DNA from 4 places in the Pedobacter sp. 01N310 genome. Region 4 is predicted to be linked to each of the others. Evidence: riboswitches for the same ligand, from Rfam matches in the RefSeq annotation. Region 4 holds a riboswitch; each other region holds the start of a gene.

Region 1 (5,022 bases), on a different contig from region 4:
TGTATTATTTTCACTTACTGTAAAGGCACTCTCAGTATAAGAGCCAAAAGGCGTTCCATTGGTACCATATGCAATCCTAACTTTGCGCCTATCATTATAATAATCCGTTCCTGATCTGAAATTGAAATCAAGTCCATCAATAATCTTATAATTCAGCGCTAAACTTCCAATAATCCGGCTACGGTTTTGTGATACGGTATTTTCGTAAGCTACCCAATAAGGATTGCTGTAATAGCTATTGTTCCAGTTAAACGTTTTTCCATTTTCATCCAAATAATCTTTCAATTGGTTGATATCAACCTGACGGCCGAACCAGGTAAACTGCAACATGGTACTGGTAGATCTCGAACCACCCGTTCCCGGTAAATTATCAGAATTAAGTTTGCTGTAGTTTGCATTTGCGGTTAAACTTAATTTGGGTGTTACTTTTATTGTAGTATTCAATACAAATGAATTTTTGCCCTGTCCGGAGTTTGGTACTATACCTACCTGTTTCAGGTTATTGTACGATAATCGGAAGTCGTACTTTTCGCCTGCATCTGCAATAGATACCCCATTGTTTAATGAATATCCGGTTTGGAAGAAATCACGTACATTATCAGGATGCGCCACAAATGGAACGGCTACTCCTTTCGAATAAAATTGTGGGATTAGCCTACCATCCAATTTAGGACCCCAGCTTTCATCTACTCCATCGTTAATGCCTTTACCTGCACCATCTACATAACTAAATTTGCCCTCCGATCCCTGACCGAAAGCATTTTGATACACGGGTAGCGTAAGCAAGGTTTCTAAAACCGCGTTTGAATTGATGGCAATGCCTAATCCTTTTTTCGATTTACCTGTTTTGGTTTTAATGAGGATGACACCTGCCGCAGCCCTCGAACCGTATAATGCAGCGGCATTTGGTCCTTTTAATACACTCATCGATTCTATATCTTCTGGATTAATGTCTGAAATGGTATTGGCATAATCTCTGGCCCCAGCCGAATTTAACTGAGAATTATCTACCGGAATCCCATCAACCACAAATAATGGCTGGTTATTTCCGGCAATAGATGTTTCCCCCCTGATGACCACACGCGAGGAACCCATGCTCCCCTGACTATTGGTTACCCTTACACCTGCTATTTTTCCGGCCAGTGCATTTACCAGGTTAGACTCTTTAGCTTCGGCCAAATCCTGTCCTTTTAATTCCTGAACAGCATAACCAAGCGATTTCTTCTGCCTCGAAATACCCAATGCAGTAACCACTACCTCATCAAGCGCATTATCGCTTGACTGAAGAATGATCGAAATGGGGCCGGCGTTTTTATTGATCTGTATTTCCTGGCTCTTAAAACCGATATAAGAAAATACCAATGTACCCTTATCTGGTGCATGAATAGAAAAAGCTCCTTTTGCATCAGAAATGGTGGCTTGTTTGGTTTCTTTTATTAAAATGGAAACACCAGGGAGTGTTTCACCATCTGCCGACTTTACCGTTCCGGTAACCGCGGCATTTTGAGCGGAAAGCTTTTGCACAATAAAGAGCAGAAAGATAAACGCTATTGACTTTAAAATTTTAAACATAAGTGTGTAGTTAATAATCAATTAAAAGGGATAATAATTTTGGGTAAAACAATTTTACCACGGCTAAAAGTGTATTTGTTTTTAAAGAGAAAAAGGAATGGTTAGCCTAAAAAAGCCTGTTAAAATGGAGCAATTTTAACAGACTCCACGCATTCGGAAGCATGCGTTAAGGTTTACATTAATAGATTTCAGCTCGTCTGTCTTTTTCATTTGAATGATTTTATTTAATGCATAATTTAATTTCAAGAACGCATTCAGGGCAAAAAAAAAGCACCCCTTAAATCAGAAGTGCTCCATATAGTTCTTATAAGGATAACGCAAACAACTGACTTAACTACCCCAGATTCATCTGGGATGGAATTAGCACCATTTCTAAAAATTTAGATGGTTGCTAAGGCTTCACAGGGCCATTCCCTCCGCCTTTCTTGATAAGTATTTTAAAATAACTGGGGCAAAGGTATAATTAATTCCATTTATCCTATAGTTTTTATAGATTTTTGTTGAAAAATTTTTTCTTTGCCAATTACATCCATATATTTGTCTACTAGTTTAGTCGACAAATACACATCCCAATGAAACTAAAATCCATTTTAACAGCCGTATTGGCTATATCAATAACTTTCACCTATGCTCAGAACCATATTGCATTAGCAAATAATCAAGCAGCAAAGCTTAAAGAGAAAAAACAAAATGTTTTTGTTGCCCTCGGCATCTGGCGTGGAATAGCTAAGGTTAAGGAAGGATTAGAAATCCCCTTTAACTTCGAAATCAGCGAAAAAAGCGGTCAGCAGAAATTATACTTCCGCAATGCTGAAGAAAGTTTCGAAGGTGGCCTTGTAAAACAAACAGCTGATTCGCTTTTCGTAAAACTGGATCAATTTGATAACGAACTCGCATTTGCAATAGATGGTGATCAATTAACAGGCACATTAAGGAAACAGGATAAAGCCGGCAAACCTTTAACCATTGTTGCTGAACGAAAAAATTACCGTTTTAAAACAACAGATAAACCTGCAAAGGCAGACTATTCTGGCAGTTATGATGTAGTTTTTAAATCGCCAAATGGTAAGGAAGAGAAAACAGTAGGTTTATTTAAGCAAACTGGTAACAAACTTACCGGCACTTTTCTCCGTGTAACAGGCGATTCACGTTATCTGGAAGGTGTAGTAGAAGGAAATGAATTTCAACTTTCGAGCTTTATTGGCTCCTCTCCTTCCTATTACAAAGGAACTTTCCAAGCAGATGGCTCATTAACCGGCGAAATTTTAGGCGCAAGGGGAAGCCAGCCTTTTACCGGAACTAAAAATAAAGATGCTGCACTGCCCGATCCTTACAAACTTACCTACCTGAAAAAAGGCTACAAAACGCTTGATTTTAGCTTTCCTGATGTAAACGGTAAAAAGATTTCGTTAAAGGATGAAAAATATAAAAACAAGGTGGTGATTTTAACCATAACCGGAAGCTGGTGCCCAAATTGTGTTGATGAAGCTACTTTTATTGCGCCCTGGTATAAAGAAAACAAGAAACGTGGTGTAGAAATTATTGCTTTGCATTATGAACGCTCAACCGAACCTGAATATGCAAAAAAGGTGATGACGCGTTTCCGCGAACGTTTTGGAATAGATTACGACCAGGTTATTGCAGGTACTGCCGATAAGCAGGTCGTATCAGAATCGTTGCCTGCACTCGATTCTTTTTTATCGTTTCCAACCACAATAATCATCGATAAACAGGGCAATGTAGCGCAGATCCATACGGGTTTTAATGGCCCCGCAACCGGTAAATTTTATGATGAATTTGTGAAAGAATTTAATACAGAGATTGATACCTTGCTGAAGAAATAGACTCATCGTTTCATTCCTTAGTTGTCATTCTGAACGCAGTGAAGAATCTTCCTCAGTGGTCGGTGAGACACCACCTACTTGAAAGAATAATTATGCATAACGTATTGTTTTTTGGAAAGCAGGTGCAGCGCTCTTCGGTTTAAGCAGTCCTTCTTTCCGCTTCTATCTTTTTGTGAATTAATTGCATAAACGATTATAGTCTTGCAACAAAAAGGATAGCCGCTACAATAAGGTTTATTTTACCGGGGGCTGTGTAGTAAACAAAGCCGAAAGCGAGCTTACCAAAGTTAATTCATCACAGGGCCGGGGTGTTTAGATAAATTCAGGTAATTACGTATGCATCAGCTTCCTTGCAGAAAAAAAGTGCTTAGCCCCGGGCGTAGCGGCATCATTAATGTCATTAAGTTAAACGCCGTGGTTGTCAGTCTGAGCGTAGTCGAAGACTTGTTGAGATTAATAAATCGCAAATAAAAGCCCTTCGACTACGCTCAGGGTGACATCCCATAGTTGTCATTCTGAACGCAGTGAAGAATCTTTTTAAGATAGATTTATTCCAATAGAGAAATTTTGGTCCGACTCTCTTTAGCCTGAGATTCTTCACTGCGTTCAGAATGACATTTATTTTTAGACAAGATTAGGAAGATACTTTACTGAATAGTCTTCAAAACAAAATCTATTATCGTTTTCTTTGGAACCACTACAGTGGTTGTTCGGCTAAACCTGGCGATGTTAATCCCATAAAAATTACCCTTCCAATCGAAAACAGGAGAACCGCATGCATTGATCTTAACGGCTGAATCGTGAGTAAAAATGGCATTAAAGCCATCTCTTCGCTCCGACTTTCCACCTTCAAATTTCTCTGCCGGGTGATTAAATACCGAGTGACCCCGCCCCTCTAGTTTTAATGTTTTACTCATCTTACCTGAAGCATTTTCCCATTCAAAAGAAACCTCATCATCTGCCCAATATTTCATTATTTCTGGGGCAAATTCACTCGCTTTTTTTATCAGTTTACCATTCATGCTGATCAGTTCATCGCCAACTTTTATGCCTGCTTTTTCTGCCGGACTGCCTTCTTTGATTAACGAAAACTGAACGGGACTGGAATTATAAACCACCATTGCGCCTAAATAAGGCTGACTATTAATTTTCGGCAAATTAAATAGCTTACTGCCCAAAACACTGCGCATCACCTTGCCAGCAGGATCAATGCTATAAAGAAGTTTACCCATCTCTATTCTAACGCTGTCGCTATCAGAAATATTTAAATCAATCCCACCGGTTATCCGTTGGTCAAGTTCAAATAAAACCAGGTCATTCTCCTGATCTTTTCCTATTAACTTAATTGGCACCGCAACTCCATTAATATCACCTTTTGCTTGTTCGCCAACCATCGTGTTTTTACTGAGTAGAAGTTGTTTTTTAGCTCCATTTGCTGTGTTAACATTCAATAAAGCGGCGTAAATATCCTGGTTTTTTCCTTTTATCATACTTTTGATGGAAAAGCAGCTGTTTTTAAGCGTTGGCATATTAAAATCAGGGTGTAAAGCCTTCTGTTTGCTTTCTTTCTGTAATAGCAAAGACAAGGGATCTGTTTTCACACTAT
Region 2 (5,022 bases), on a different contig from region 4:
AAAGGTCGGACTCGCTCCGACCTTTGTGCTTAACAACAAAACAAATAAAAAAATTAACCTTAAAAATAAATTATAGGCTTGCCAATTCCTGGGCAAATACATTTTCACTCAATTGCTCTTGTTTGTATATCTGTCTGCCTGTGTAAGCCACAAAAACAGATTCATCCAAAAGCAAGTCGCGGTTCTTAATTAAACTCTCCAACTTAACTGTTCCAACCACATATTTATAGCTGCTTGCAGCATAACGTTCGCTGATGTTGTCAAATTCTAACAGTGTAATCAGATCTTCATCCGCATAACGTAGGTAAATCTCCAATAAAATTTCTTCCGTATGTTTTACGCCATTTTCTGAGTGGTATTTTTTATACTCGTAACGGTAATCGTAACGCAAGGCAGCAATGTCAGAAAGTACAGCAGCACCAGTAGGGTGGCCTCCGGCACCTTTACCGTAGAAAAATTGTTTATCAGCAAAAGCCGCCTGAACTGCAACTGCATTGTACTCGTTTTCTACGTTGTAAAGGAAATCATCTTTAGCTACCAGCTTCGGTAGTACATAAGTTACGATATCTTTTGTATTCACTTTACGTGCCGTAGGAACCAATTTGATTTTAAAGTTTTTCTCACGCGCATATTTAATGTCGTGGTTAGAAAGGTTCTGTATACCGATGTTTAAAATGGCATCTGGATTTACAAATAAACCATATGCGTGTGCTGTGGCAATAGCCAGTTTATATTTCGGATCGTAGCCCCCCACATCCAAAATCGGGTCGGTTTCTGCGAAACCTAAATCTTGTGCTTCTTTTAAAGCCGAGTCGTAACTTTGGTTCTCATTAAATATTTTCGACAAAATGTAATTAGATGAGCCATTAAAAATTCCACTCAAAGCATGGAATAATTCATTGTCGTAATATTCCTCCAGGTTACGGATAATTGGAATACTGCCGCAAACGGCCCCTTCGTACAATAAAGAAGTACCATACTCTTGTTGTAAATCAACCAGCTCTTTTAAGTGTGTGGCGATCATTTTTTTATTGGCAGAAACTACGTTTTTACCGTTTTTTAATGCAGTGGTTACAATTTCGTAAGCAGCATCGGCATCGTTAATTAATTCTACAATTGTATTGATCTCTGTATTGTTCAGTATTTCGTTGCGATCAGTGGTGAACAGATCTTTATTAAGGGTACGCTTCTTTCTTGGGTCTTTTATTGCAATTTTAATGATCTCCAGGTTTAGGTTCTGGCTTTGGATAATATCCAATAAACCTTGTCCTACAACACCGAAACCAAATAAACCGATTTTTAAATTCTTACTCATTGTTATTTTTGTGATTACACAGATAGATGGATTACACCGATATAGCTGTTCTTATTTTGTGATTTATTTTAAATTTTATTATGGTACCCAGTTTTTCACCTTCAACCTTTACACCCTCTACCTTTTACCTCTCTAGGCGGTATGCTGTAGTTTGATTATTTTTTTATTCCGGCTTTCTTTGATGAAGTTTCCAATTACGTTAGTCAAGGCATCTGTTTCGATTAAAAATCCATCGTGACCATAATCTGAGTGCAAGGCACTAAATTCTGCTCCTGGGATATGATCGGCCAGGTATTTTTGCTCCGATAAAGGAAACAAAACGTCATTTTCTATCCCGATTACCAAAGTATTTGCCGTAATTAATTTTAGTGCATCAGCAATGCTTTTGCGGTTACGGCCCACATTGTGGCTGTCCATTGCTTTGGTTAAATAATAATAACTGTAGGCGTTAAAACGGTTAATCAGTTTTTCTCCCTGATAATTCTGATAAGAAGAGGATCTGAAATTGTCGGTTTTATCGTTTACGCTTTCTACCTGTGTACTGCCGTAAGCACTGTAGGTTCTATAACTTAAAAGTGCAATGCTACGGGCTGTTTTTAAACCTTTGCTGCCACCGTTTGGCTGGTTGGCATAAAAAGTTCTATCGGTAGTAATGGCCAAACGCTGACTTTCGTTAAAAGCAATTCCCCATGGAGAATGGGCTGCATTAGTCGCAATCAAGATCAGGTTTTCAATTTTATTCGGCTCCGAAATACTCCACTCAACAGCTTGCTGTCCGCCTAAAGAACCTCCGATCAATAATTTAATATAATCAATGCCTAAATGCGAAGCCAATAACTGGTGTGCCGATACTAAATCGCGGATAGTAAACTGCGGAAACGAAAGGTAATAAGGTAAGCCTGTTACGGGATTAGTACTTAATGGATTTGTGCTGCCGTAATGCGAGCCTAAAACATTAGCGCAAACGATATAATGCTCTTCGGGATTGAACAAAGCATTTTCGCCGAACAAACCTTCCCACCATTCAAAAACGTCAGCATTGGCGGTAAGTGCATGGCAAACCCAAATTACATTATCTTTATTTGCATTTAATTTGCCATAAGTTTGATAAGCAACTTGCAGGTTACGGATCTTTTTTCCGCTCTCTAATTTAAACTGTTTGTTATAACTATATGTTGATGCAAAATTCCCTGAAGTGGATTTTACATTATCGTTTTTACTGTTATGCATTTTGTAATGTTGTTGTTGTTAAAAGCCCATAAAGGGGTTTAGGGTTTAGGCTTGTAAATTCTCTGCGGGAACTGTAGCATTAATGGTTGCAAATGCCTGTTCGAAATCGGCTTTAATATCATCAATATGCTCAATGCCTACCGAAACCCTCAGTGCATTCGGTTTTACTCCTGCTGCTAATTGCTCTGTTTCGCTTAATTGCTGGTGCGTTGTGGCAGAAGGCTGAATGATCAGCGTTTTTGCATCACCCACATTGGCCAGGTGCGACGCCAGTTTTAAGTTATCAATTACCTGTGATGCATTTTCTTTGCTTCCAGCTAATTCGAAAGACAAAACTGCGCCAAAACCATTGCTTAAATATTTTTTAGCCAGGTTGTTATATTTACTGCTGGCTAAGCCAGGGTACTGAACTTCTTTAACTAGTGGATGGTTTTCTAACCAGGTTGCCAATTCTAACGCATTATCTACATGGCGCTGAACGCGGAGTGATAAAGTTTCTAATCCTTGTAATAAAAGAAAAGAATTGAAAGGCGATAGGGCAGGTCCCAGATCTCTTAATCCTTCTACCCGGGCACGGATGATAAACTGGATGTTACCAAATGGTCCGCCGATACCAAAAACATCGCTGAAAACCAAACCATGATAACCTTCTGAAGGCTCAGAGAATTGAGGGAATTTCCCATTGCCCCAGTTGTAATTTCCACCGTCAACGATAACCCCGCCAATACTTGTTCCATGCCCGCCGATCCATTTAGTTGCAGATTCTACAACAATGTTGGCGCCATGTTCCAATGGTTTAAACAAATAACCTCCTGCACCAAAAGTATTGTCGACCACTAATGGTAGATCGTATTTTTTTGCAATTGCGGCAATTTTTTCGAAATCAGGCACACTAAATGCAGGGTTGCCAATGGTTTCTAAAAAGATTGCTTTTGTTTTATCGGTTATTTTACTTTCAAATTCTTCAGGTACATCTGGATTTGCAAAATCGACATGAATACCCAAGCGCTTAAAAGCTACTTTGAATTGATTATAGGTTCCGCCGTAAATGTGAGATGAAGAAACGATGCTATCACCAGCCTCCAATATGTTATTTAGTGCGATAAATTGAGCGGCTTGCCCCGATGCGACTGCTAAAGCTGCCACGCCACCTTCTAAAGCGGCAATACGTTTTTCGAAAACATCGCTGGTTGGATTCATGATCCTGGTGTAGATATTACCAAACTCTTTTAAGGCAAATAAATTGGCGCCGTGTTCTGCATTTTTAAAACCATAAGAAGTGGTTTGGTAAATAGGAACAGCTCTTGATCCTGTTGTTGGATCTATTTCCTGGCCAGCGTGCAGTTGTAAAGTTTCAAATTTATATGATGTTGACATAATTTCTATTTTTTTAGTTGATGTGATTAGATAGCAGAAATTAGGATAATCCTAAAACCTAGCAGGGCGTATCCCGGTTTCCCGGGACCTTCCAATTTGAAAGAAACAAAAAAGGAAGATTTTTAAATTACTGTATGCAACAGCACATACAAGTAAACGCACGCATATCACAACAAATAAAAGAAATAGAAGCTTGTTCTACCTTTTTAAGGTCTGTACTGGGTTCGCTTAGCGATTGAAGATTTAATGTTTTCATCAGTTCTAATTTATATCTCCAAATAACACCATGTTATCCGGTCAGGAATTGGCACCTTCTCTTTCTGAGGGTTGCCAGTGGGTCATCGAGCCAGTCTCTCGCCACTTCTTTATAAATCAACCCGTGAAGATTGACTTTTATTTAGCTATCTGCCAAATAATATTTCAAATGTCTGAATTTAATTTTAATCCACAAAATAAAATTTCGAAATTACATTAACTCATTGAAAATGAATTGCGTATTTTTATGATGCAATGACAATCTGAAACTTTAATACTGAATTAACGCTTAAAATTCTAAGTTTGTGGTACCTATCTAAATTAATTATGATGAAAAATACAAAATCACTATGTTTAGGCCTGTTGTTTACTATTGCTTGTTTAAATAATGTAAATGCTCAATTCGGAGGCTTAAAAGATAAATTATTAAAAGTGGGCACTGCCCAGGGTGCTAAAGCTTTAGGCGTAGACAAGTTTTTAAAACAACCTGCTGCCATTACCACTAATTTTGAAGACGTAAATAGAGAAGGCGAAAAGCTGCCTGATTTTATTAATTCATTAAATTTAAAAGCCCAGCCCTTGTATTTACTGCCTAAAAATCCAGATGGTGGTTTTGTGCTTTGTGAGGGGCTTTACGAAATGACCAATAAAAGTTATTGTCTAAAAGCAGGAACTTTTGCCCCATCAAAGGGTGATGGTTACATGTTTGCACCTGTTTTAGGCCCGAAGGAAGAAATTGTGGTTTCTATACTGAAAAGCGCTGAGAAACATCCTGATGTAGACCAGCACGATATTCAGGCATTATTATGGACCATTATTGCAAGAACAAAATTTGCCGATTTTAA
Region 3 (5,022 bases), on a different contig from region 4:
TGTAGAAGCAATTGTTTTTCAGCCTGAAAAAGTAAGGTATTGAGTTGATCAGTTTTAGTATCCGAAGCGAGTGCAGCAGATACGATCTGATCAAGTTTTGATGATGCAGTTTTTAAACTATCTACTGCTAAGTTCAGTGCTTTAAAATCAAACTCTGGTAATTCAACCTGTACAGGAGGATTTTTCAAGTTTTCTTTAGGATCGTTGGCGAGCTGATAAGCACCACTTAAAACGAGCTTATTCTGGCTTTGAGCACCTTCCCTAAGCTGTTTTGCCAAAGCGTTTACTTCAGTAACATAAGTCGCTATTTTAGCCTGAAGATTAGAAAAATTAAATGGAAGTACATCTGCATTGGCCAAACGTAATACCGCCCGGCCAGCCGTTTGCGATAAGGCCAATCCGTATTCAAAACCTGGATCTTTAAACTTCACAAAGTTGTCGTAAGTATCGAAATTGGTATGGTACTCTCCTCCTTCATCTTCCCCGCCAAAACCAAGGCTTAAAGTAGGGATGCCGAGGTGCTGCAAAAACGCTGAATAATCTGATCCTGTGCCGAGCGCGCCCAGATCGAGTGTTTGGCTATCTTGTATTTTCTTACGGTCGGTAAGCGAGGCTGTAGAAATGGTTTTATTGGCTTTCCACCGCTCAAAAATATTAGAACCAACCTGAGGGTCTTTTACATCTTTCGAAATTTCTGAAACAAAATTTTCTAAAGCATGGGAACCGCCAGCTTCCAAAAAGCCACGGCCATTGCCATCCGAATTGATGTAGGCAACCGCTTTACTGTTTAACTCGTCTGCATGGTCTTCTACCCATTCTGTTGAACCTAAAAGCGATTGTTCTTCTCCATCCCAGGCAATATAAACAAGTGTTCGTTTAGGTTTTATACCTGCCTTTGCCAATTTTCCGATAGATTTTGCTTCTTCCAAAAGGGAGGCCAGCCCACTTACCGGATCTGCAGCGCCATTTACCCAGGCATCGTGATGATTACCACGTATAATCCACTGATTTTTAAATTTACTTCCCTCAAGTTTTGCTACAACATTGTATGCTGGCACAATATCCCAGTTAAAAGCCAGGTTTAAACGGACCACGGTACTTCCATCGCCAATGTGATAGGTAACGGGCAAGCCACCGCTCCAATCGGTAGGTACCACCTCACCTTTAAGTGCAGCAAGCAATGGCAAAGCATCGTGATAACTAATGGGCTGAACCGGAATTTTAAGAATCGTTTTGGCATCTGCCCGCTCCAACCTTTTGGCATTCTTGGTAGAACCGATTCCGGGTGTTAATGGATCACCGGGATAAATTACCATATCCATTACCGATCCCCGTTGAACAGCAAATTCTGGCTTGTAGGCGCCTTGCGGATATACATCTCCTTTCACAAAGCCGTCATCTTTTGGGTCCGAATAAATGATACAGCCCACCGCACCATGTTCGTAGGCTATCTTAGGTTTAGTGCCCCGCCACGATCTGCCATATTTTGCAATAACAATCTTGCCTTTTACGCTGATACCTAAACGCACCAACTTTTCATAATCAGCTGGTAGACCGTAATTTACAAAAACAAGACCTGCACTAACATCACCATCGGCACTCCAGGCATTGTAAGGAGGCAATTGCCCTTGCTGTGCGGTTGCTAAATCTTCCTTAATAGCCTTTTCTTCAAGCGAGGCACTGTATTTGTTGCTCCCTAAAAGTTCTACCGAACGGGCTTTAGGCGTTGGAAACAAAACATAATAAGTCTCTATTTTTGCGTCCCAGCCATAACTTCTAAACTTTTTCAATACAGATTCTGCTACTGTTTTACTTCCTTTAGCACCCAAGTGGTGAGGGTTGGCAGAAAGTTCTTTTATGGTAGCCCCTATATTTTCTTTATTAAGCCCGGCATCAAATTTCTGCTCAATAACACGCTGTATCGGAATATTTTGGGTTTTAAATCCACTCAGCCTATTCTGCGCCAATAAAGGAAGCCAGAGCAATTGAATAGCCGTAAAAAGTGTAAAAGTTTTCTTCATTTTCTGATTTTTTTAGGAGTTCTTTTACCAGAAAAACTTTGAGCGACCTCAAAATCAATTAGCATGCGGATGCATAACCAACTTATCTTCTCCACCCTTGGGCAGAAAGGAATTAGCACCTTTTACAAGTGTATAGGTTGCTCAGACGTCATAGGGCCCTTCCCTCAGTCTTTCTGGATAAGTATTATATAATGATGCAAAGCTAAAAATAATAATCTAGTATTCCTATAGGATTTATATTATTTATTTAAATAACGCGGTTGACAGTCTTTTTAAAACTGACTGCCTTTGTTTTTTTTCGATCTTGCTAAAGGGATATATGCAAACCAGATCTTGGATTTTGCCACTTCTTACTGGGATCTCCCTGATGACTAAAAATCTTTATCCTAAAACAATCAATAAACATAGATACATTTCTATATATCAATATTAAAATTTACCTTTGCCAAGGCTTTACCCCTTGTTAATTTGGAGCAAAGCAAGAAAAATGGATAACAAAAAGATAGAAAAGATATCCCGGGCACTAAGTGATACCAACAGGATAGCCATTTTACAGGAATTTAAAAAAAAGAAAGATTGCCTCTATTGTGCAGAAGTAAATGATCTTTTAGACCTGACACAACCTTCCGTTTCCCACCATTTAAAGCAACTGGTTGATGRAGACCTGTTGTTGCCTCAAAAAGAAGGACGTAATTTCAAATACCTGCTGAACGAGAAAGTGCTCAATGAGTACATCGCCTGCCTAAATTCGTTAAAGGATTAAGGGCACTTACACATGAAATTAGAAACAAATTACCTATACACATCGAAATATTTGAATATATGAATAAGTCTATATATATACTGGCATTAGGTGCCTTTGGCATTATCACTACCGAATTTGGCGTTATCGGCATCTTGCCAACGATCAGCAGGGAGTTTGGCGTTTCTGTGGATACAGCCGGGTGGTTATTAAGTGCCTTTGCTATAACAGTTGCCGTATCGTCTCCATTTATAACTGCCCTTACTTCTAAGATCAATCGCAAGTTCTTATTATGCCTTGTTTTGGGTGTTTTTATACTCTCAAACCTGCTTTCAGCTTTTTCCCCTAGCTTTACCATTTTGATGATCGCGAGGATTTTGCCTGCCTTCTTCCACCCGCTGTTCTGGAATATTTCGCTAGCAGTAGCGTTCAAACAAGGCGGAGCCAAAGCAGTATCGGTCGTCATGACTGGGCTCAGCATCGCTACGGTTTTGGGTGTACCCTTAACTACCTATGCTGCTGATTACTTTCATAACTGGCAGGCATCTTTTTTCTTAACCAGTATTATCAGTTTAATTGCCTTTTTAGGCCTGCTATTTGTTGTGCCATCTATGCCGGGCAACAGCGAAAAATCTGCTGAAAGCCAGTTGTATGTTTTAAAGGATACCAAGCTTTGGCTAAACCTGGTTTCCACCGTACTTACACTTGCAGCCATGTTCTCGAGCTATAGCTACCTTGCCGCGTACCTTGAAAACATTTCGAATATGAACGGCGCTCAAATTAGCATTATGCTGCTCCTATTTGGTGGAATGGGGATTCTTGGTAACTGGTTAATGGGCATTGCACTCGGTAAAAATGTAATCTTAACCAGCCGGTTCTTTTTTATTCTTTTGATAGCTGTGCAAATATTGGCTTATTATTTTGGAACAATTTTTATCCCTATGGTAATTATTGTTTCCTTATGGGGCATGATCCATACAGGTGGATTTTTAGTGCCCAACATTCGAACCACTCAATCCGTTCCCCATAATGCATTGGAATTTGTAAACAGTCTTTTAACATCTTGCTATAATATCGGTATTTCATTAGGCGCATTCTTAGGCGGCATTGTAATCGCGAAGTTTGGTGTCCACGAAATAATCTGGATGGCAGTGCCTCTTCTGTTACTGGCTTACTTATTGAGTTTTGTAAACTCAAGAAAGAAAGCATTGGTTAATTAATAATTTATCAATCTTAAAATATTAAAACTGAGTACATGCTCAGCATTATCAATGATCTTACAGGACAATCCAAGATTTTATAGTGATAAATATAGTCCTTTTGGCTGATTACTTTCAAGAGCGTTAACGAACTTTAACTAAAAAACCCCAACTCAATTAAAAATTTTACCGAGTGTCTCCCATGCCCAATGTTCGTTAAGTTAAGCGTTTTTAACCATAGATGCACCCAGATAACACGGATTTTCATATCTGTGTGCATCCTTTCTATCTGTGGTTAAATTATTTTTGCTTGTGCCGAATGGCTTAAGGTGTAATGGGAATAAATAAACCCAGACTTAAAGAAAAATCTCCAACAACACAATTACAATCGCTGCTGTCAATGTATTCAAAAAATTGACCACATCATTCCCGATCAACCCCCTCCGCTCCAGCACAGCCCCTAATATGGAATCAGTAAGGTTACCCAACGTACCTGCAAGAACAATAAAGAAAAAGCTGATACTCCATCCCCATCCTAGCGCATAAATGCCAGCAATAATACAGCTACCTGCTATACCGATCAGGGTCCCTTCCAGACTGATCACCCCGTCCATTCCGCAGCGGTCGGGCTTAAAGGAAATAACATTAAAAAACCGTCTTCCATAAAGCATCCCCAGCTCGGAGGACAGGGTATCCGCTGTAGCCGAGGCAAAGGCTGCCGCCATTGCCGGAAGCATCAAATAAGCCAGCCGGGGATAAGACAGGGTAACTATAGCTGCAATGGCCGCAGCCCCGGCATTGGCCAGTACCTGCATTGCATTACGGCCTTTTTTTTCTTCATCCTTAGTGGCAAAAGCCTGCTTTCTGTGCCGCTCCAAGGAGGTGGCAGCAGAACCGAGGATAAAAAACATGGTCATCATCGCAAGCCCGAAGTAACCTGCAGCGGTAAAAATAAGGCATGCCAGTACCCCGCCCGTAAAAGCGGCCAGAACCGTCAGTTTTTTTGCCAAGATACTGTAGGCCATGCCTAAAATAATGATGATAGGCAAAAAGATGCCGC
Region 4 (5,022 bases):
GCGGGACGGATACCTGCGTATTCTTCTTTAATCAATTCCTGATTGCTCAGATTTTCATCTTGTGCATAACCCCAGTATTCTTTACGTACACGTTCGTGCAAGCGTTCTGCGAAAGCTTCAGCTAAACGATCGGCCAATGCTTTAGCCATGATACTATTGTAATCATCGTAATTCGATTCGAACTCATTTACCAGGTCATCAATCCCGATACCTGCGGTTACGGCAAAACCACCAAAATAATCCTGAATACCACTTTCTTTCGGTGCAATGAAATCAGATAAAGCATAATAAGGCTGCCCATCTACTTTTTCGGCCTGCTGGCGGAGGGTATGGATAGTTACCAGTTTGGAGTTCTCAGTTTTCAGTTCTGAGTCATTTGACAGCTGATCACTGGCAACTGTCAACTGAATATCGTCTCCAACCGCATTAGCTGGCCAGAAACCGATTACGGCTCTTGCTGTTAACAGTTTTTCGTCGAGGATGCGTTTTAATAAAGTTTGTGCATCATCAAAAAGTTTCTTTGCCTCATCCCCTACATTTTTATCATCGAAAATTTTCGGATAACTGCCACGGAGCTCCCAGGTATGGAAAAACGGCGTCCAATCGATATAGGGAACCAGTTCTTCTAAGGGATAGTTATCGAAAACCCTTGTGCCTGTAAATTCCGGAACGGGTAGGTTGGGCTGAAAATCAATCTTAAATTTATTTGCACGTGCCTCTTCTAAGGTTTTAAAACGTTTATCCGATCGCTTATTTAAATGCGCTTCGCGTGCTTTATCATATTCGGCCCTGATACCTGCCACATAATCGTCTTTTGTTTCAGGATTCATCAAGGTGCTGCAAACGGTAACACTTCTGGAAGCATCCAATACGTGGATAGCAGGTCCTGAATAATTTGGCGCTACTTTTACAGCAGCATGGATTCTTGAAGTAGTGGCCCCACCGATAATTAAGGGAATGGTAAAACCTTCGCGCTCCATTTCTTTGGCAAAGTGAACCATTTCATCCAATGATGGTGTAATCAATCCACTTAAACCAATAATATCGGCTTTTATTTCTTTGGCTTTTTTGATGATTTCCTGCGCAGGAACCATCACGCCCATGTCAACAATTTCGAAGTTATTACAAGCCAATACTACACCCACAATATTTTTTCCAATATCATGCACATCGCCTTTTACGGTGGCCATTAAAACTCTTCCTGCAGATGAACTTTGATCCTGATCGGGATTATCCAGCTTTTCCTGTTCGATAAATGGCAATAAATAGGCTACGGCTTTTTTCATTACCCTTGCCGATTTTACCACTTGTGGCAAGAACATTTTTCCGGCACCGAATAAATCACCCACAATGTTCATCCCATCCATCAACGGTCCTTCGATTACCTGAATCGGGCGGGCATATTTTTGTCTGGCTTCTTCCACATCATCATCCAGGTATTCTACAATTCCCTTTACTAAAGAATGAGATAATCGCTCTTCAACAGAACCTTTTCTCCACTCTTCATCTTTAACTACCTCTTTACCTTTCGATTTTACGGTATCGGCATATTCTACCAAACGCTCTGTAGCATCGTCTCTTCGGTTTAAGAGTACATCCTCCACCCTTTCTAACAATTCGGGTGGAATTTCCTGATAAACTTCTAGCATCCCTGCATTTACGATCCCCATATCTAACCCAGCCTGAATGGCGTGATAAAGAAATGCGGAGTGCATTGCTTCGCGAACGGTATTATTTCCCCTGAAAGAGAAAGAAATATTAGAAACCCCTCCGCTCACTTTAGCATGAGGTAGGTTTTCTTTAATCCACCGTGTGGCATTTATAAAATCGACAGCATAATTATTATGTTCTTCTAATCCGGTTGCAACAGTTAAAATGTTCGGATCGAAAATAATATCCTCTGGCGGGAAACCAATTTCGTGCACCAGAATATCGTAACTTCTTTTACAGATTTCTTTTCTGCGCTCATAATTATCGGCCTGTCCTTGCTCATCAAAAGCCATTACTACTACCGCAGCACCGTATTGCATAATTTTGCGTGCACTTTCGCGGAATTTCTCCTCCCCTTCTTTTAGTGAAATAGAGTTTACAATTCCTTTTCCCTGCAAACATTTTAAGCCATTTTCAATAACCGACCATTTGGATGAATCGACCATGATGGGCAATTTGGCAATATCAGGTTCGGAGGCAATGAGATTTAAGAATTTGGTCATTGCTGCTTCCGAATCCAACATCCCCTCATCCATATTCACATCAATTACCTGCGCACCACCTTCAACCTGTTGCAGAGCAACGGCCAGTGCGGCTTCATAATCTCCACCTAAAATCAGTTTAGAGAATTTGGGAGATCCGGTAATATTTGTTCTTTCACCAATATTTACAAAAATGCTTTCTGGGGTGATGGTTACAGGCTCAAGCCCACTTAAACGCATGTAAGGCTCCAATACAGGTATTTTACGGGGTTCTGCTTTTCGGGCATTTTTGGCAATACAGCCAATGTGCTCTGGCGTGGTACCACAACAGCCGCCTACAATATTCACAAAACCAGAGGCAATAAAATCGTCAACTAAATGTGCCGTTTCATGCGGCTGTTCATCATAAGCACCAAACTCGTTTGGTAAACCTGCATTTGGATAGGCCGAAACATAACAGCCAGCTTTTGCAGCAAGCTCCTCAATATGCGGACGCATTTCTTTAGCACCCAAAGCACAGTTAAAACCGATACTTAACGGTTTTGCATGCATTACAGAGTTTAAGAAAGCTTCGGCAGTTTGACCTGAAAGTGTTCTTCCAGAGGCATCGGTAATGGTACCAGAAATCATAATCTCCAGTTTACGGCCAATTACCTCTTCATATTTTTTAATGGCTACAATAGCCACTTTAGCATTTAAAGTATCGAAAATGGTTTCGATTAATAATACATCAGAACCACCATCTACCAAACCACGCACCTGCTCATAATAAGCGGCTTCGAGCTCATCAAAATAAACTGCCCTAAAACCAGGATCGTTTACATTCGGCGACATGGAAAGGGTACGGTTGGTTGGGCCAATAGCACCGGCCACAAAACATTTACGGCCTGGATTTGCAGCCATGAACACGTTTACAGCTTCTTTTGCCACCCGCGCGCCCTCAAAACTCATTTCGTAAGAAAGGTCTTCCATCTGGTAGTCGGCCATGGAAATGCGCTGTGTACTGAACGTATTGGTTTCGATAATATCGGCACCAGCGGCCAGGTACTCCAGGTGTATTGTTTTAATAATATCCGGACGTGTGATGTTGAGCAAATCATTATTGCCTTTTACATCACAGGGATGGTTTTTAAATCGCTCCCCTCTAAAATCTTCTTCGGTTAAGGTATATCGCTGAATCATGGTACCCATTGCACCATCAATCACCAAAATACGTTTTTCTAATTCTTCTCTTATGCTCATTCTTGTTGTAAGATTTGAGATATGAGATATCAGATATGAGAGTGGATAAGACACAATGTCTCAAATCTCAAATCTATGGTCTCAAGTCTCTAAAAGGCTTATTTAAAAAGTTGGTACGTGAATCGTAATCCTAAACTTATCTGTTTCCGCTATTTGCAGAATAGAATTTAGCACCTTGTATGGTTACAGGTTGCTAAGACTTCGTTGGGTCTAATCCCTCCGTCTTTCTTAATAAGCATACAAAAATGCAACAAAGCAACATCAATTCCAAAATTTATCGCTTTGCTACCAAATAAAATTACAAAGGCCATGCAATTCTGCACGGCCTTAAGAATATTGTTCTGTTAATGACTATTTTCTGCTTCCGAAAATACGAAGTAAGAAAAGGAAGATATTGATGAAATCTAAATATAAATTCAAAGCAGCCATTATTGCCAGTTTTTTAGTGTCTGCTTCTGGAATTGCTTCTCCACTCTCCTGAATTCCCATCCCAATTCTTTTAATTTTCTGCACATCATAAGCCGTTAACGCAGTAAATACCGCAATACCTACAAAAGCCATAATCAGGCTAAATTGTTCGCTTTTAATAAACATGTTAAGAATGCTCGCAATAAATAATCCCGCAACACCTACCATTAAGATAGGGCCGAACTTACTGAGATCAATATTAGTGGTATAGCCCATAAATGCCATAATACCGAAAATACCCGCAGCCGCAGCGAAACAGGTAATTATAGACGCCCCGGTATAAATTAAGAGAATAAAGCTTAAACTTACTCCTAATAAAATAGAGAAAAGCACAAAAACGCCTAATAGTGCACCATAAGATAATTTGTTAAAACCCGCGCCCATTAATAAAACTAATCCAAGTGGTGCAAACATGGCTACGTAACCTAAAGCAGTTCTTCTGCCGGTTTCAAAATCGATTAACGATCTTAATGCACTTTCACTGTTAGAAATATAAAAGGCAGAAAGCGTAGATAATAACAATGCCACGAACATCCACAAGAAAACGTTTGCAAAGAATTTTTTAGAAACAGATCTTTCCTGTACAAAAACACTGTCTTTTTGATATTGATAATTTTGTTGTTCCATTTTAAATTTTGTGTATTTAACTATATAAAAATAAATATTTAGTTTAATCTTTTTGTCAGCAATTCTTCAACTTTTTTAAAGAACTGTAAAGGTTTTAATGTGCGCCATGGCAGATTGTCAAATGCACCGCCAAAGTTAATGTAATAATCGATGTTATTATCGCGAAACTCGGTGATTACGTGTTCCTGAAAATTAACTCCAACAATCCAGCCATCTTCTACTTCCTGAAACCACTCTTCGTAATAACTGTCATCAGAGGCATGAAAATTCAGTATATTTTCACCGATCAGGATAAATTTATTAATGCCTTCATCCATCATCAGCTCTAAAATATCGCGTTTCAGCAGCATAATATCGTTGTTAATGGCATCGTTCCATTCTCCTATAAATTCTATAACGGCATAACTGCGATCATAATCGGCGTATAACACCTTCATGTATAAGGTATTCGAACCAAACTCGTCCCATTGCGGGTGCAGTAAAAAATTGTAAA

The links. A riboswitch is a leader RNA that binds a small molecule or an ion and turns the genes downstream of it on or off. The one in region 4 is predicted to bind S-adenosylmethionine.
Region 1: another riboswitch for S-adenosylmethionine. It lies ahead of AC1DNH_RS04920 (SusC/RagA family TonB-linked outer membrane protein); the one in region 4 lies ahead of metH (methionine synthase).
Region 2: another riboswitch for S-adenosylmethionine. It lies ahead of AC1DNH_RS02775 (O-acetylhomoserine aminocarboxypropyltransferase/cysteine synthase family protein); the one in region 4 lies ahead of metH (methionine synthase).
Region 3: another riboswitch for S-adenosylmethionine. It lies ahead of AC1DNH_RS01390 (transferrin receptor-like dimerization domain-containing protein); the one in region 4 lies ahead of metH (methionine synthase).

Annotation. Positions count from the first base shown of each region.
Region 1 is NZ_JBFTSB010000001.1:1,261,804-1,266,825, forward strand. It holds gene AC1DNH_RS04920 (SusC/RagA family TonB-linked outer membrane protein) at 1-1,572, opposite strand, end outside; SAM riboswitch class I at 1,900-2,007, opposite strand; gene AC1DNH_RS04925 (peroxiredoxin family protein) at 2,145-3,416, shown strand; gene AC1DNH_RS04930 (trypsin-like peptidase domain-containing protein) at 4,064-5,022, opposite strand, start outside.
Region 2 is NZ_JBFTSB010000001.1:740,413-745,434, forward strand. It holds gene AC1DNH_RS02765 (homoserine dehydrogenase) at 71-1,315, opposite strand; gene AC1DNH_RS02770 (homoserine O-acetyltransferase family protein) at 1,448-2,545, opposite strand; gene AC1DNH_RS02775 (O-acetylhomoserine aminocarboxypropyltransferase/cysteine synthase family protein) at 2,591-3,922, opposite strand; SAM riboswitch class I at 4,186-4,296, opposite strand; gene AC1DNH_RS02780 (hypothetical protein) at 4,508-5,022, shown strand, end outside.
Region 3 is NZ_JBFTSB010000001.1:402,645-407,666, reverse strand. It holds gene AC1DNH_RS01390 (transferrin receptor-like dimerization domain-containing protein) at 1-2,021, opposite strand, end outside; SAM riboswitch class I at 2,101-2,205, opposite strand; gene AC1DNH_RS01385 (ArsR/SmtB family transcription factor) at 2,509-2,784, shown strand; gene AC1DNH_RS01380 (MFS transporter) at 2,844-3,983, shown strand; gene AC1DNH_RS01375 (DUF92 domain-containing protein) at 4,319-5,022, opposite strand, start outside.
Region 4 is NZ_JBFTSB010000004.1:9,731-14,752, reverse strand. It holds gene metH (methionine synthase) at 1-3,434, opposite strand, end outside; SAM riboswitch class I at 3,568-3,672, opposite strand; gene AC1DNH_RS09960 (Bax inhibitor-1/YccA family protein) at 3,786-4,529, opposite strand; gene AC1DNH_RS09955 (hypothetical protein) at 4,568-5,022, opposite strand, start outside.